Regions from separate parts of the Agrobacterium tumefaciens genome, predicted to be linked through region 4. Evidence: riboswitches for the same ligand, from Rfam matches in the RefSeq annotation. Region 4 holds a riboswitch; each other region holds the start of a gene.
The links. Region 4 has a riboswitch for cobalamin ahead of CFBP6623_RS17320 (ABC transporter substrate-binding protein). Riboswitches for the same ligand answer to the same signal wherever they lie in the genome.
Positions count from the first base shown of each region.

Region 1: linked by a shared signal. The riboswitch ahead of nrdH (glutaredoxin-like protein NrdH) and the one ahead of CFBP6623_RS17320 (ABC transporter substrate-binding protein) in region 4 are both predicted to bind cobalamin.
Region 2: linked by a shared signal. The riboswitch ahead of CFBP6623_RS02935 (CbtB domain-containing protein) and the one ahead of CFBP6623_RS17320 (ABC transporter substrate-binding protein) in region 4 are both predicted to bind cobalamin.
Region 3: linked by a shared signal. The riboswitch ahead of bluB (5,6-dimethylbenzimidazole synthase) and the one ahead of CFBP6623_RS17320 (ABC transporter substrate-binding protein) in region 4 are both predicted to bind cobalamin.

Region 1 covers NZ_CP039903.1:2,802,924-2,806,951, forward strand. The annotation lists gene CFBP6623_RS13950 (ABC transporter permease) at 1-601, shown strand, start outside; gene CFBP6623_RS13955 (ATP-binding cassette domain-containing protein) at 601-1,383, shown strand; gene CFBP6623_RS13960 (nucleoside triphosphate hydrolase) at 1,380-2,009, shown strand; cobalamin riboswitch at 2,143-2,366, shown strand; gene nrdH (glutaredoxin-like protein NrdH) at 2,667-2,888, shown strand; gene nrdI (class Ib ribonucleoside-diphosphate reductase assembly flavoprotein NrdI) at 2,901-3,299, shown strand; gene nrdE (class 1b ribonucleoside-diphosphate reductase subunit alpha) at 3,287-4,028, shown strand, end outside.
Region 2 covers NZ_CP039903.1:591,521-595,548, reverse strand. The annotation lists gene CFBP6623_RS02955 (GNAT family N-acetyltransferase) at 11-499, shown strand; gene CFBP6623_RS02950 (type 1 glutamine amidotransferase family protein) at 521-1,087, shown strand; gene CFBP6623_RS02945 (hypothetical protein) at 1,262-1,576, opposite strand; gene CFBP6623_RS02940 (CbtA family protein) at 1,581-2,294, opposite strand; gene CFBP6623_RS02935 (CbtB domain-containing protein) at 2,306-2,488, opposite strand; cobalamin riboswitch at 2,649-2,877, opposite strand; gene CFBP6623_RS02930 (cytochrome c) at 2,969-3,889, opposite strand; gene CFBP6623_RS02925 (c-type cytochrome) at 3,977-4,028, opposite strand, start outside.
Region 3 covers NZ_CP039903.1:1,403,946-1,407,973, reverse strand. The annotation lists gene CFBP6623_RS07040 (NAD+ synthase) at 1-711, shown strand, start outside; gene CFBP6623_RS07035 (glyoxalase superfamily protein) at 933-1,310, opposite strand; gene CFBP6623_RS07030 (TolB family protein) at 1,502-2,332, shown strand; cobalamin riboswitch at 2,405-2,586, shown strand; gene bluB (5,6-dimethylbenzimidazole synthase) at 2,683-3,396, shown strand; gene CFBP6623_RS07020 (hypothetical protein) at 3,453-4,028, opposite strand, start outside.
Region 4 covers NZ_CP039904.1:467,385-471,412, forward strand. The annotation lists gene CFBP6623_RS17310 (ABC transporter ATP-binding protein) at 1-15, opposite strand, end outside; gene CFBP6623_RS17315 (FecCD family ABC transporter permease) at 12-1,040, opposite strand; gene CFBP6623_RS17320 (ABC transporter substrate-binding protein) at 1,037-2,068, opposite strand; cobalamin riboswitch at 2,229-2,464, opposite strand; gene CFBP6623_RS17325 (GNAT family N-acetyltransferase) at 2,593-3,471, opposite strand; gene argE (acetylornithine deacetylase) at 3,712-4,028, shown strand, end outside.

The DNA of each region.
Region 1 (4,028 bases), on a different replicon from region 4:
GCTCGGCATGTGGCAGATCGTACTGGCGACCAACTTCCTCTATTCCGCAAACGAGACGATCCGAGCCCAGGATATCGCCCAGCAGGCGCCGATCCTGCAATTCTTCGGCGCCAATATCCGTGTCGGCAGCGCGGTCTTCACCTATGGCGTCATCGCCATGGTTCTGCTTGTCGCCCTGCTCTGGTATGTGCTCAACCGCACCGCCTGGGGCCGCCATCTTTATGCTGTGGGTGACGATCCGGATGCTGCCGAACTTGCCGGCGTCAACGTCAAGCGTATGTTGACCACCGTTTATACCCTGTCCGGCCTCATCTGCGCCTTCGCCGGCTGGGCCTTGATCGGCCGCATCGGCTCGGTTTCGCCGACCGCCGGTCAATTCGCCAATATCGAATCCATTACCGCAGTGGTCATTGGCGGCCTGTCGCTGTTCGGCGGGCGCGGCTCCATCATGGGTATGATCTTCGGTGCCCTGATCGTCGGCGTCTTTTCGCTCGGCCTGAGGCTCATCGGGACAGACCCGCAATGGACCTATCTGTTGATCGGCGTTCTCATCATCATGGCTGTCGCAATCGACCAGTGGATCAGAAAGGTAGCAGGCTGATGGCAAAAGAACCCATTCTCACAGCACGCAATCTCGTCAAACGCTACGGCCGGGTAACCGCCCTCGACCATGCCGATTTTGATCTCTATCCGGGCGAAATCCTCGCTGTCATCGGTGACAATGGCGCCGGCAAATCCTCTCTCATCAAGGCGATTTCCGGTGCGGTGACGCCCGATGAGGGAGAGATCAGGCTGGAAGGCCAGCCCGTGCAGTTCCGCTCGCCCATCGAGGCGCGCAAGGCCGGCATCGAGACGGTCTATCAGAACCTCGCGCTCTCACCGGCACTTTCCATAGCTGACAATATGTTCCTCGGCCGGGAAATCCGCAAAGCCGGCATTCAGGGCAGTCTTTTCCGCGCGCTGGACCGCCCGGCCATGGAAAAATTCGCCCGCGAGAAACTCTCGGAACTCGGCCTGATGACGATCCAGAACATCAATCAGGCGGTGGAAACCCTCTCCGGCGGCCAGCGGCAGGGTGTAGCGGTGGCGCGTGCGGCGGCCTTCGGCTCCAAGGTCGTCATACTCGACGAACCGACGGCGGCGCTTGGTGTCAAGGAAAGCCGGCGCGTTCTGGAGCTTATTCTGGACGTGCGCTCGCGCGGGTTGCCGATCGTTCTCATCTCGCACAACATGCCGCATGTTTTCGAGGTTGCGGATCGCATCCATATCCACCGGCTCGGCAAGCGCCTGTGCGTCATCAATCCGAAGGACTACTCCATGTCCGACGCCGTCGCCTTCATGACCGGCGCCAAGGAAGCGCCGAAGGAAACGCTTGCCGCATGACGCTGAAGCTTGAAACGATCGCCGAGGATGTTCTTCGGCGGGCAGAGGGCAAATCCCGTTTTATCATCGCTATTGCCGGTCCCCCTGGGGCCGGCAAATCCACGCTGGCGGATGCCCTTTGTGACGCTTTGCTCGCACGGGGCGAAACGGCCGCCGTCCTGCCGATGGATGGCTTCCATATGGACAATGGCATACTTGAAGAGCGAGGGCTGCTGTCGCGCAAGGGCGCGCCCGAAACCTTTGACGTGCGTGGTTTTCTCGATATCGTCTTTGCCGTTCGCAAGGGCGGGCAGGAGGTGCTTGTTCCGGTTTTCGACCGCTCCCGCGAAATCGCCATTGCTTCCGCCCGCGCCATCGCGCCTGAGACCCACTTCATCCTGGCTGAAGGCAATTATCTGCTGCTCAACGAGGCGCCTTGGACAGCGCTTTCCGATAACTTCGACCTCACCATTTTCGTTGGACCGTCCGTCGCGGTGCTTGAAGAGAGGCTGCGCAACAGATGGCAGGGCTATGGTCTTGATGCAGCTGCGGTCCACGCCAAGCTGTTTGAAAACGATCTTCCCAACGGCAAAAGGGTGATCGAGAACACCCGCCCCGCCGATATTCACATCGATATCTGGGAATAGATTAACGCTTTCCCGTCCTGTGGCGGCAAGGCGCACTTGTCGTTAAGCCTTTGTTGACCATGTGTTGAATCTTTTTGATCCACAGGGTGGGGCTTTCCTGTGTCTATTCATTGACGTGAAAATTTCCTCATATACTATATGTGGTGTTCGAGGTTCTTCCGATTCGCAAGGATTGGGAGCTAAGACGGGAATTCGGTGCGTAACGCCATTATGGCGAAGCAAGGCCGAAACTGCCCCCGCAACTGTAAGCGGCGAGCATCGTTCCGATTTGGGTCACTGGGGTCAAAAGCCCCGGGAAGGCCGGAACAGATGTTGTGACCCGCAAGTCAGGAGACCTGCCTTGAGCGCAAACGTCCACGGGCGGGGTGTCCGGAAGGAAGGTATGGCGCAAATGAATTGCGTTCGCCCTTTTCTGCCCCCTCCAGAACAAGCTTCGGGGTGAAGTCATGCCAGTGCATTTTTTTAAGTTCCTGCGCTCATCGGCGTAGAGAGTGATCTTACGCGGCCCGGAACATTTTCAGGGACACCGGTTTCCGTCCGGAAATGCGACAAACCCTCTAAGCCGTGCGCCTCACCTGAATGACAGATCCATCCACCCGATTGCGACCGCAATCGGCAATGTTGAGCCGTGTGTAATGCGGCTTCGAAAGGGAAATTATGACCGTCACCGTTTACAGCAAGCCCGCCTGCGTCCAATGCACCGCCACCTATCGCGCGCTGGACCGCATCGGTGTCCCCTATGAGATAGTCGATATTTCTGAAGATGCGGATGCGCTCGATCACGTTCGCGGCCTCGGTTACATGCAGGTTCCCGTGGTCGTCGCCGGCGAACGCCATTGGGCGGGTTTCCGGCCGGATATGATCGGCGCGATCAGCTGAGGCGGCAGCGTGATGGGGCTGATCGTTTATTATTCCAGCCGCTCTGAAAACACGCATCGTTTCCTTCTGAAGCTCGAGCGGCGCTTGTTTCGCCTGCCGCTCGGTGCTGAGGATGACGTGCCTCAGGTGTCGGAGCCCTATGTGCTCGTTACCCCCACCTATGGCGGCGGCGGTATGAAAGGGGCAGTGCCGAAGCCGGTCATCCGGTTTTTGAACGAGCCCTCCAACCGAAATCTCATTCGCGGTGTCATCGCGGCGGGCAACACGAATTTTGGCGCAGCTTTCGCATCCGCCGGAGATATCGTCTCGCGCAAATGCGCAGTGCCGTTTCTCTATCGCTTCGAGCTTCTCGGCACGGAGGAAGATGTCGCCAACGTCAAACATGGATTGGAACGATTTTGGACACGCTAACCTCGAGCGCGCTGCGCAAGGACGCCAAACAGCCGGCAGCCACAACTCAGAAACCGCTCGAAGCGGCTCTGGACTATCATGCGCTGAACGCGATGCTGAACCTTTACGACGAGAACGGGAAAATCCAGCTCGACAAGGATCGCCTGGCCGCCCGGCAATATTTCCTTCAGCACGTCAACCAGAACACCGTCTTTTTTCATAACCTCAGGGAAAAGCTCGATTATCTCGTGACGGAGGGCTATTACGAGCAGGAGGTGCTGGACCAGTACTCCTTCAATTTCGTTCGAGATCTCTATGACGAGGCCTATGCCCGGAAATTCCGTTTTCCGACCTTTCTCGGTGCCTTCAAATATTACACCTCTTATACGCTGAAGACCTTCGACGGAAAACGCTATCTGGAGCGTTACGAGGACCGCGTCTGCATGGTGGCGCTGGCTCTGGCGCGCGGCGATGAGCAGCTTGCCCGCGACCTGATGGACGAGATCATTTCCGGCCGCTTCCAGCCGGCAACCCCGACATTCCTCAACGCCGGCAAAAAGAGCCGTGGTGAACTGGTCTCATGTTTTCTGCTGCGTGTGGAAGACAATATGGAAAGCATTGGCCGCTCCATCAATTCGGCGCTGCAGCTTTCGAAGCGCGGCGGCGGCGTGGCGCTGTCCCTGACCAATATTCGCGAATTCGGAGCGCCGATCAAGCAGATCGAAAACCAGTCTTCCGGCGTCATTCCTG
Region 2 (4,028 bases), on a different replicon from region 4:
GACCGAAAAAATGACCGAAGATAGCTCCCTTACACTGGAAAGACCGCCCGTCGTCATCATTCGCGGCGCGCGCAAGACGGATTTGCCCGAGCTTAACGAGATGATCACGCTGCTTGCCTCCTACCATGGTGATGCGGCGGCAATCACGCCCGCCAAGCTTGAGCGCGACCTGTTCGGCCCCCTGCCCTGGGTGCATGGTCTCGTTGCCGAAGCCGATGGCGCGCTGATCGGCTACGCACTGCTTCTGCCGCTCTACAGGGCGCAGGAAGGCCGGCGCGGGCTTGAGCTGCACCATCTCTTCGTGCGCGACGGTCATCGCGGCCACGGCACCGGCCAGCATCTGGTTTCCCGCGCCCGTGATATCGCCAAGCGGCTGGGTTGCGACTATCTGTCCGTCAGCGCCACGACCGGCAATGTGGCGGCGCATCGTTTCTACGAAAACATGGATTTCGCGCCGCGTCCGGTTACCGGCATGCGCTACATGCAGTCCATCGCCTGATCAAAACCGACGGAGACGGCCATGACACGGATCGCCATTGCGCTGGCACAGGATTTTGCGGACTGGGAACCGGCGCTGCTTGCGGCGGCGGCACGCAGCTATCTCGGCGTCGAGATCGTTCATGCCAGCCCGGACGGGCAGCCGGTAACATCGATGGGCGGGCTGAATGTGACGCCCGAAACCTCCTATGCTGCGCTTGATCCTGACAGCATCGATGCGCTCGTCATTCCCGGCGGTCTCAGCTGGGAGAAGGGCACGGCCGCCGATCTTGGCGGGCTGGTGCATCGCTTTCGCGAAAAGGACCGGCTGGTTGCCGGTATCTGTGCGGCGGCAAGCGCGCTGGCGGGCACGGGTATCCTGAACGAGGTCGCCCATACCGGCAATTCGCTCGCCTCACACAAGGCCTATCCGGCCTATAATGGCGATGGTCTTTATCGCGACCAGCCGAAGGCGGTGAGCGATGGCGGCATCATCACGGCAGCCGGCAGCGCGCCGGTGAGTTTTGCGGTGGAAATTCTGAAAAACCTCGGCCTCTTTGGTCCGGAAGCCGAGGCGGAACTTCAGGTTTTTGCAGCGGAGCATCGGTAAGGCGCAGCCGTCTTGATGCCGTACAATCTCTCCACTTCCCCGTCATTCCGGCCTTGAGCCGGAATCCAGCCGACCCGCGTCTGCGCGACGAGAAGAGTCTTTTCAGCCCAGGGACCTGGGCTGGCTGGATACCGGCTCAAGGCCGGCATGACGGAAGTGGGAACATCAGGCCAGTCAGTGCCGATCAAGCACCCGGCAGACACGCGCCGCAAACTCCGGCCCCTCGCCGGCAATCGCACGGCGGATATCGCGGCTGTTCAAATGCAGGCTGCGGCCGGCGGGCAAGTTTGATCGTTTGATCTTGGCGATTGCCGCAGCGGCAAAGGCAGCTTCGTGGTCATAAAAATAGGCAAGCGCCGCATCACGATCAGGACTTGCGCCCAAAACTGCCTTGAAGGCAAGGCGGTGCACGGCGCAGAAAGCGCCGTGACCGGGAACGGCAAAACGCAGCGCATCGAGTTCGTCACTCCACTCCGCTGCGTCCTGCATGGATTTACGCCGACTGGAAGCGTTTCAGGAAAAACGCGCTCAATGTACCAAGCAGCGCCCAGAAAACGAAGCTGGTGATGGTGGCGGCAACGATGAACTGCCGTTCCAGCGGCAGCGGCGCCAGCGCATGTTCACCTTCCGGCGGCAGCGGCGCGCCCACCACATGCGGCGCGACGATCAACACCAGAGCCATAACGATGGCCCAGGGCTCGCGGCGGAACGCAATCAGTGCAATGCCGCCCGCGGTTGCGGCAACCGTCGAGAGCCACCAGATCTGCCGTGCCTCAAGTGCTGCGGCCGGGCTTCCCGGCAATTCCGGCGGCAGGCCGATCATCGGTGCGAGCATCACGGCGGCAAAACCGGCAACGCCCCACAGAAGGCCTTCGCGCCAGCCGGCATCGGTGCCGCGCAGCGAGATGAGACCGGTCAGAACAAGCGCGTAACCGATGGCCGTCAGCACATTGGCAGCAACAGTATAGGCGGTGCGCTCGAAACCATCGGCTGGAGCCCATGCCTCGTCATTATGCTCATGGGCGGGAACAGCAGCGCCGGGTGCTGCCGCATCATGGCTGTGGGCCGCTTCGCCGCCGGCGCTTTCAAAGGTTTCGGCCTGAAGGATGAGCGGCGTGGTGCCGAAAGCCTGCATGGCCGAGACGGCCAAACCGCCGACGACGCCGACCAGAACGGCGGTAAAAACGATATTGCGAAAAAATGACATGCCGTTTCCCCTCAATGGCAGGGGAAGGCATTGGCATGACGCGTGTCATGCGCGGCATTGTGAACAGCTTCCACATGCGAAAAGCCGACAAAACCGACGACGAACAGGCCCAGCACGATCGCCGTCAGCGATTGCGCGAAGCTGCCCGTTTTTGCTGAAACGGCTGCATTGGCCGTATTCTGCTGGATAGACATGGTGACCCCTCTCCCGGCGCGACCCCGCGCCATAAGAAGCGGCCGAATGGCCAAAGCCACAAGACCGCATATGATACACTTCACCACGGGGATACGAGACTGACACAGGGATATCGAACCGACGACCCTGACATTCCGCTCTTCCGGACACCCCGCCGGCATGGACATTTCCGCGATGGCAGGTCTCCTGGCTTACGGGTCAAAACCTGAAACACCTTCCCGGCATCGCCCTCGCCTTGAATAGGGGCGAGATGGCTTGCCAGTGGCATTTCGTTTCAGGCTCTCCGCTCACAGTTGCGGGGGCAGCCACGAATGAGGATCGGCTCCCTATCGTGTTCCCTTTTCACCTTCCGGAACGCCCGGAAGGAACCATCACGGTCATGTTATCCGCCGGGTAAGTGCGGGAGTCAATGGCGGCGAGATGTTCATACGGCCGGTAACGCACCTCATTCAATGTCATCCGTCGGGCGAAGTATCGCCTTACCGAGACGGGATCGCCTTAAGGTAGGCGGCAATGGCATTGCGGTCTTCGGCGGTCAGACGCGCCATGTTCTGCTGCACCTTGACCATGGAGCCGCCGACGCTGTCGAATTCCGGGGTGAAGCCGGTTTCCAGATAACCGGCAATATCGGCCGTCGTCCAGGCGCCGATGCTCTGAGAGCCGGGCGTGATATCGGGGATACGGCCCTCACCTTCCGGGTTGGGGCCGCCGGCCAGCCATTTGTCTTTCAGGAAACCGCCGAGAGCGTCGCGCGGGGTATGGCATTCGCCGCAATGGCCCGGCCCTTCCACCAGATATTGGCCGCGCAGCAATTCGGCATTGGCATTGGCAAGCTCGACGCGCGGCGGGGCGGAGGTGTCGAAATACAGGAACTTCCAGCCGCCGAGCGCCATGCGCAGGTTGAAGGGAAACGGCAGATCGTGATCCGGCGCGTCATTCTGGCTGGCCGGCAGGGTTTTCAGATAACCGAACAGGTCGTTGACATCCTTCTGCGTCATGCGCGCATAGGAAGCGTAAGGGAAGGACGGGTAAAGATGTTCGCCGTTCTTTCCCACCCCGCGCGTCATGGCATCGCCGAATTCCGCCAGCGTCCAGCTGCCGATGCCGTGCTGCGGATCAGAGGAAATATTGGGCACATGGAAGGTGCCGAAGGGGCTTTTCAGCGGCTGCCCGCCGGCGAGCGTCCGCAACGCGTCACCCGTGGCATCCGGTGCGGCATGACAGCTTGCACAGCCACCCGCCCAGAACAGCGTTTCGCCATTGGCCAGATCCGGCTCGCCAAGGCTGACCCAATGGCTGGGCGCCTGACGCTGCGGCGCGGTGACCCAGGCGAAAATGCCATAGCCGGCAATGGCCGCGATCACGGCCCCACCCACAAGCTTCGTCCAAATGGAAGACATACCCCTCTCCCCATTCCCACCCGAGTTGATCAGGTGTCTTTCAACGTGAAAAAACGCCGCCGGGAAGCGGCGTTTTGAAATTCGTGATTATTTCTTCAAACGATAGGTCTGGTGGCAGGTGCCGCAATCGGCGCCGAGC
Region 3 (4,028 bases), on a different replicon from region 4:
ATCATGCTGCCTTACCGCTATACTTCGGAAGAATCGCTGAAGGATGCGGCCGATTGCGCCAGGGCGCTGGGCTGCCGTTACGATATCGTGCCGATCGTCGAGCCGGTGGAGGGTTTCCTCTCGGCGTTGTCAGATCTCTTCGAGGGCACGGAAGAGGGCATTACCGAGGAAAACCTGCAGAGCCGCACGCGCGGCACCATTCTCATGGCCGTCTCGAACAAGTTCGGCTCGATGGTGGTGACGACGGGCAACAAGTCGGAAATGTCGGTGGGTTATGCCACGCTCTACGGCGACATGAATGGCGGTTTCAACCCCATCAAGGACCTCTACAAGATGCAGGTCTATGCCATTTCCAGCTGGCGCAACGCCCATGTGCCACCGGGCGCACTTGGTCCCTCCGGCGAGGTGATCCCCGCCAATATCATCGCGAAGGCCCCGTCGGCCGAATTGCGCCCCAACCAAACCGACCAGGATTCGCTGCCGCCCTATCCGGTGCTGGACGATATTCTGGAATGCCTTGTCGAGAAGGAAATGTCGGTCGAGGAAATTCTGGCGCGCGGCCATGATGTGGCCACCGTGCACCGGGTGGAGCATCTGCTCTACCTTGCCGAATACAAGCGCCGGCAATCTGCGCCGGGCGTGAAGATCACCAAGAAGAATTTCGGCCGTGACCGGCGTTATCCGATTACCAACCGGTTTCGTGACAGGTGATTGGTGGGTGGAGGGTGCTGCTCATTTCTTCTCCCCGCCGGGGAGAAGATGCCCCGAAGGGGCAGATGAGGGGGCCAGCTCTCCGCATATCTCTACCGTCGCCCCCTCATCCGGCGCTGCGCGCCACCTTCTCCCCGGCGGGGAGAAGAAATGAGCGGCACACGCTCGGTCCACAATGAGGATAAACAGACGGCGCGGACACGCCGCGCCGCCGATTCATCTCAAATAACCTGCCCCACATCGATGCGGTTGCCGTCAGGGTCTTCAAAGACAAAGGCGCGCAGGCCATAATCCTTGTCCTGCAGGCCCTTGATGATGCGCAACCCGTGGCTCTTGCAGAGCGCGTGCAGCGCATCGACATCGCTGACCATCATATGCGCCACGTTGAAGGGCGCTGCCTTATGGGTGGGCTGCAATGTCAGGTGCAGTTCGGCATTGCCCTGTTTGAGGATCATGAAACCGACGGGGTTGCCGTTTTCGAAGGTTTTTGTGAAGCCCAGCACACCGACATAAAAATCATGGGCCTTTTCGATATTTCTGACAGGAAGCATTGCGGCGATCCGCCCGAAGCGGATGCCGTGATCGGCGATGGTATTCATCGCGGAACCTCGGATCTGGGAGAAACGGGGAGGGTTACGGGCGGTGCCGGAACGCTGGCGTTTTTTCCGATTTGAATTTGCAGGACGGTGCCTGCGGTCATAGGATCATAATCACCATGGCGGCGAAAGCAAACGGAATGTCTGCACCAGCCAAGGGTCCGATCCAGACTATCGACAGCCCGGGAGGCAGCATGCGCAGTTCCATCGAAATCTTCAACATCCGCACCCGGCAGATGCGGGCGGTGTGGCAGACGCCGGAATTGTTCGAAGCGCCGAACTGGTCGCCGGATGGCAAATATCTGCTGTTGAACAGCGAGGGGTTGCTCTATCGCCTGTCCCCATTCGGTGACTCCTCACCGGAGAAGGTCGATACCGGCTTTGCGACGCAATGCAACAACGACCACGGCATTTCGCCTGACGGTTCGCTCTATGCCATTTCCGACAAGGTGGAATTCGGCAAGAGCGCCATCTATCTTTTGCCATCGACGGGCGGCACGCCGAAGCTGATGACGAAGAACCTTCCCTCCTACTGGCACGGCTGGGCGCCGGACGGGAAGAGTTTCGCCTATTGCGGCATTCGCGATCAGGTCTTCGACATCTATTCCATGGATATTGAGAGCGGCGTCGAAACACGCCTTACCCATGGCGAGGGCCGCAATGACGGGCCGGATTATTCGCCTGACGGTGGGTGGGTCTATTTCAATTCCAGCCGCACGGGGCTGATGCAGATCTGGCGGGTGCGGGTGGACGGTTCCGCCGTCGAGCGCATTACCGACAGTTCCTATGGTGACTGGTTTCCACATCCGTCTCCCAAAGGTGACAAGGTGGTGTTTGTCTCCTATGGCGGCGATGTCTTCGACCATCCGCGTGATCTTGATGTGCGGGTGCGGCTGATGGATATGGATGGCGGCAATGTTGAAACGCTGTTTGAGCTTTTCGGCGGGCAGGGGACGATGAACTCGCCCAACTGGTCGCCTGACGGGGATGAATTCGCTTATGTGCGCTATTTCCCTGTGGAATGATGCGATTTGGTTTTCGTTGAGGTCACATTGCCGCACCGCCCTTACGATACTTGCATTCGCAAGTCCTCTTGATCATAAGTTTTCTCGTCAGGTGCCCGCCCTTGCGGCGGGAGAATCGGGAATTCGGTGAAAAACCGGAACGTGCCCAGCGCTGTGAGGCGGATGCCCTTTTCATAAGCCACTGAAGTTATTCGGGAAGGCGAAAGGGGCGGATGAAGTCGAGTCAGAAGACCGGCCTGGCAGGATAGACCGAACCGCGCGGACGGCGGCAGGTTGCTGAAGAGGCGCGTTGTGCGCGCGAAACCGGTATGGTTTCGGCAGCGGCGCGCCCGCATTGTTGGGGTTAAACGATGCCGACCGATCCGTCCGCTGGCGATCCATTGCAAGCCAGCCCATTCGACCACGCGCTTTCGCCCGCCCGCCCGTTTTCCGGTGCGGAACGCGAGGCGATTTACCGCGCCATCGAGACGCGCCGCGATGTGCGTGACCAGTTCCTGCCCGATCCGCTGCCGGACGAACTTGTCGAGCGTCTGTTAAAAGCGGCGCATTCGGCTCCCTCGGTCGGTTTCATGCAGCCGTGGAATTTCACGCTCGTCACTGATGCTGCCATCCGTCAGGCGGCCTTTGTGGCCTTCAGCCGCGCCAATGAAGAGGCAGCGGCGATGTTTACGGGCGAGCAGCAGGCGCTTTATCGCAGTCTCAAGCTCGAAGGCATCCGCAAGGCGCCGCTCAGCATCTGCGTCACCTGCGATCCCACACGCGGTGGCAAGGTGGTGCTGGGCCGCACCCATAATCCGCGCACGGATGTCTATTCCACCGTCTGCGCCATCCAGAACCTCTGGCTCGCGGCGCGTGCCGAAGGCGTCGGCGTCGGCTGGGTCAGTATTTTCCACGATAGCGACATTCGCACCATCCTCGGTATTCCCGACCATATTGAAATCGTCGCCTGGCTCTGCCTCGGCCGTGTCGATACGCTCTACAACGAGCCGGAACTGGCGGTGAAAGGCTGGCGGCAGCGCGTGCCGCTGGAGGAGCTGGTGTTTCGTAACCGCTGGGGCGGTTGACCGGCGACATCCACTCCTCCCGGCCGAAGCCGGGAAGGGTGGTGGCGACCGTCTCTTCAAACGACGGTGCAGTTAAAAAGATTGAGGATGGGATGAATGGGGCTGGCGAGGCTGATCGCGCCGCTTGCGCCCCAGAACAATCCGACGACATTGTTGCCGGCGGTGTCGATGACAGCGCTGCCGCTATCGCCCGGCTGGCTGAAGACCTCGCCGGCGCGGCGCGGCGATATGCCGATCTGGTTGCGCATATTCGGCTGCTGCACGTCGTAAAAGCCGGAAACGACGCCATTGGTGATATTGCTGGTCACGCCCGATTTCGTAACATTCATGTTGAGCGCCGCAACGGCCGCCCCCACCGGCGAGGGGAGGTTGTAGATTGCGCCGATGGTGGCGAGCCGGCCATTCGCCGGGCTGGCGACGGCCGCATCGACGCCATAGGTCGTTCCCTGATAGACGATGTTGCCTTTCTGGAAAGCGACGATATTGGCGGCAAGATCGCCAAACCAGGTGCGCGCCGGCTGCGACACGTCATCGCCGACCTGGGCATTGTCCCGGCAGATGACATGCTCGTTGCTCATGATCAGCGGCGTTCCGTTGGCGGCCCGCACGACCAGCCCGATGGTGCCGACGGT
Region 4 (4,028 bases):
AGCGGACAATCTCATGATCGCCCCCTTTTCTGCCCGAGAATGAAGGCAAAGGCCGGCGCGCCGACGAGCGCGGTGATGACCCCGATCGGCAGCACCTGACCGGGAATGACGATGCGCGAGAGAATATCGGCGACGATCATGAAAACAGCACCGGTCAACGCCGTCACCGGCAGCAACATGCCATGGCGAACGCCGACGAAGATGCGCGCCGCATGCGGAATGACAAGACCGACAAAGCCGATGGAACCGACCAGCGACACCATCACCGCCGTCATGATCGCCGAAACCGAGATCAACACCGCATAGGTCCGGCGCACCGGAATTCCGAGCGAGGCGGCGGCCTGACCGCCGAAAGCGAAGGCATCCAGCGCCCGGGAATACCAGAGGCACACCGCAAGACCAGCGATACTGACCGGCAAAGCCATCCAGACATCGGGCCAGCGCACACCGGAAAGATTACCGAGAAGCCAGAACATGATGCCGCGCGCCTGTTCGGCATTGGCGGATTTGGTGACGATGAACGAGGTCATGGCATTGAACAGCTGCGAACCGGCCACGCCGGCCAGAATGATGGCGCTGTTGCCATGGCCGGCGCGCACCGCCAGAAGGCTGACCAGCGAGAACGCAACAAAAGCCCCGATCAGCGCCCCCACCGGCATGGTCAGAAAGCCTGCCCCGATACCCAGAAGCGCGACCGCCACCGCTCCGGTGGATGCGCCTGCGGAAATGCCGAGAATATAGGGGTCGGCCAGCGGGTTGCGCAAAAGCGATTGCAGCACCGCACCGGCAAGCGCCAGCGAAGCGCCGCAACAGGCGGCGACAACGGCGCGGCTCAGACGGTAACTCCAGACGATACCCTCATCCAGCGGCTCCAGCGGGTAACCGGCATGGAAGACACGATTGGCGATGGTTTTCGCCACCACGTCGAAGGGAATGGCGGTCTCACCGATGGCCGCTCCGGCCATCAGCGCGACGAGCAGCAGGGCGAGCGCGGCAAAAGCCAGCCCCGCCCTGCCGAGATTGACGGAAAAACCGTTCACTTGGCGAGACCGGCGGCCGAAATCGCCTCGGCCAGCGTTTCAATGCCTTCGATCGTGCGGATGGTCGGGTTCATCGCCTGCGCATCCATGTCGAAGACATGGCCTTGCTTGACGGCGGGCATGATGCTGGCCACGGGGTCGTCCGCGAGGAACTTGTGCTTGACGGCAACGTCATCGGCCGGGAAACGGCGGCGATCCATCTTGCCAGCGACGATGACGGACGGATTGGCCTTGGCGATGGTTTCCCAGCCAACGGTCGGCCATTCCTCATCGCTTTCGATGACATTCTTCAGCCCGAGCGCCGACATGATGTAACCGGGCGCGCCATGGCGGCCCGCCACATAAGGGTCGATATCCAGTTCGGCGCTGGAGAACCAGAAGACGGCGGAAATCTTGCCATTCGCCGAAGCGATCTTGGCGCGGGCTGCCTCCTCACGTTTCTTCAGATCGGCGACAACCTCTTCGCCGCGATCCTGCACGTTGAAGATTTTCGCGAGATCGCGGATTTCCTGATAGATCAGCTCCATGGTGAAGCCAGTCTTGCGCACGCCGTCACCGCCGCCGGAATTATCCTTGCCGACGCAATCGGCAGGCGAGGTATAAACGGGAATACCGAGTTCGGCGAATTGCGCCGGTGTTCCGACAACACCTTCGGGGCCGATCTGCCACTGGAACTGCGTCGTTACGAGATCGGGCCTCTTGCCGACAACGGCCTCAAAACTCGGATCATTGTCGGCCAGCCGCTCCACCTTGGCGTTGGCCTCCTCGTAACCCTTCAAAACCGGGCCGATCCACAGCGCCGTACCCATCACCCTGTCGGCAACGCCCAGCAGATAAAGGACCTCGGTCGTGCTCTGGCCAACGGATACCGTGCGGGCGGGCGCCTGTTTGAAGGTGATGTCCTGACCGCAGCTGTTGATCGTCAGGGGATAGACCGTTTCGGCAGCATGAGCGGAAGCGGCAGGCAAAACCGCAAGCACAGCGGCCAGAAGGCCGGCATAGGCCGGCAGGCGTCCAGGATTAAACATGTGTTCTCCAGTCGAAATTAAATCGCTTGTTCCAGAGCAGCAGGCGTTAGAACGCGCAGCAACAGCGGAACGTCTTGTACGGAGAACAACGACGGGACGCAAACCAAATGTTATGAAATAACATTACAATTTCCTCCTCCGGGCTTCCCCGCCCGTAACGATGGTTCATATTTTGACGGCAGGTCTCCTGGCTCACGGATTTGCGCCGTTCATCTGCCTTCCCGCATTCCGGAGAATGCAGTGGCATGACGCCTTTAAGGCGTCACGGGGATGAGCGGCAATCCGCTTACAGTTGCGGGGGCAGCCACGGCATTGGGCGATGAAAATCACCCGCACCATGTTCCCTATTAATCCCTTCGCCTTTCGGCTGCAGGAACCGTCGTCTTCTCACATAAGGGGCAAGAGGCGAGGCGTCAATCGCCAAAGAATGTCTCCCAAGGGTGTGAAAACTGTCCTGCGACAAACGCATGCACACGACAGGAACCCAAAATGCGTGACATGAATTCGATGGGAAGCGGCGTGCTTCAGCAAAGGGATGGGCCTGCCAGAGCAAAGATACCAGCAGAGCCGGTGCCTGCCGGCTGCGGTGCATTTTTTGACATCGTCGTCAGTGTTTCAATCACCACCAGCCCGGATTGCGCCAGAAAATCGGTGAAAAAACCGTCATCGCGCACGGCATCGAGCCGGACAAGCTGGTCGTCGAGATCGGCAAAATGCCGCCTGACCAGCGCGACTGCCTCGGCTTCCCCCTCTGCAACCACCGGGCCGATGATGTGGCCCCGCCCTGCCGCCCGCCGCAGCGCGAAGGCGGCCAGACGATCCGCCTCGAACAGGCCATAGCCGGTGTTTTCCCGCAGGAGACGCTGCAGCACGCCCCGGCGTGAAACGCCGAAAGCCTCCCGGTCCAGATCTTCCACGGCGGACAGATGATCTTCTGAAACCGGCTCGATCCTCTGTTTCTTGCCAAGCTGCGGCGTTTCAGTGGTGCAGCGGGCCTTGCCGCGCAGAAGATGCACCCTTTCCGTATCTCCGGTAAAACCGAGCCCCGCAAAAAGCCGCCGCGACCCCTCCGTGGCATTCAACCGCAAGGCAGCGGCAGGATATTTCGCCACAAGCTGCCTGACCAGCCAGGGTGCTACGCCCTGCCCCTGCAGGCGTGGGGAAACGATGACCATGCCAAGCGTCGCAAAAGCCCGATCATAGGGAAAAAGCATGGCGGTCGCGACAACCCGGTTGATCTCGTCCAGCGCCGCAAGGCCGACACCGCATTGGCGCAGGAAACACCATTCATTGGCATGATACCGCCATCCGACAGCCATGGAGAGGGCATGCAGGTGATCCGCCTCCACATCCGCGATATCCACGGTCCGCAACTCGAAACTATCGACTTTGAGCAGCTCCATAGCAAACGGCTCTCATTCCCTCCGGCGCGGAACCTTCGGTCCCGGCAGCCCAGCCCATGACATCCGAAGATAACCGGCCCTGCCGGCAGGAATTTTCTGAAAGCACTGGAAGGACACAACAATCTACCGAAATCATCGGCATTTCAGCAGATAAACGCCGCCGGCCACTCTAAGCTTCTGCGAGGAATAATCCGGCCAGCATAAACGACCGGCCAGTAGGGACGACCAGCGGGGACGACCATGAACGCAATCGAAATCCTTGAGCGTCTCGTCGCCTTCCCGTCCGTCGTCGGCACCGCCAATGGCGATATTGCCGGATGGATCGCCGACTACCTGGAAAGCCAGGGCGCGAAAGTCTCGCTGTTGCCGGGTCCGGAGGGCGACCGCGCCAATCTCTTCGCCACGTTCGGCCCGGCCGATCGCGCCGGTTATATCCTCTCCGGCCACATGGATGTGGTGCCGGCCGGAGAACCGGAATGGTCTTCCGATCCGTTTCGGTTGAGAACCGAAAACGACCGGCTTTACGGGCGCGGAACCACCGACATGAAAGGGTTTCT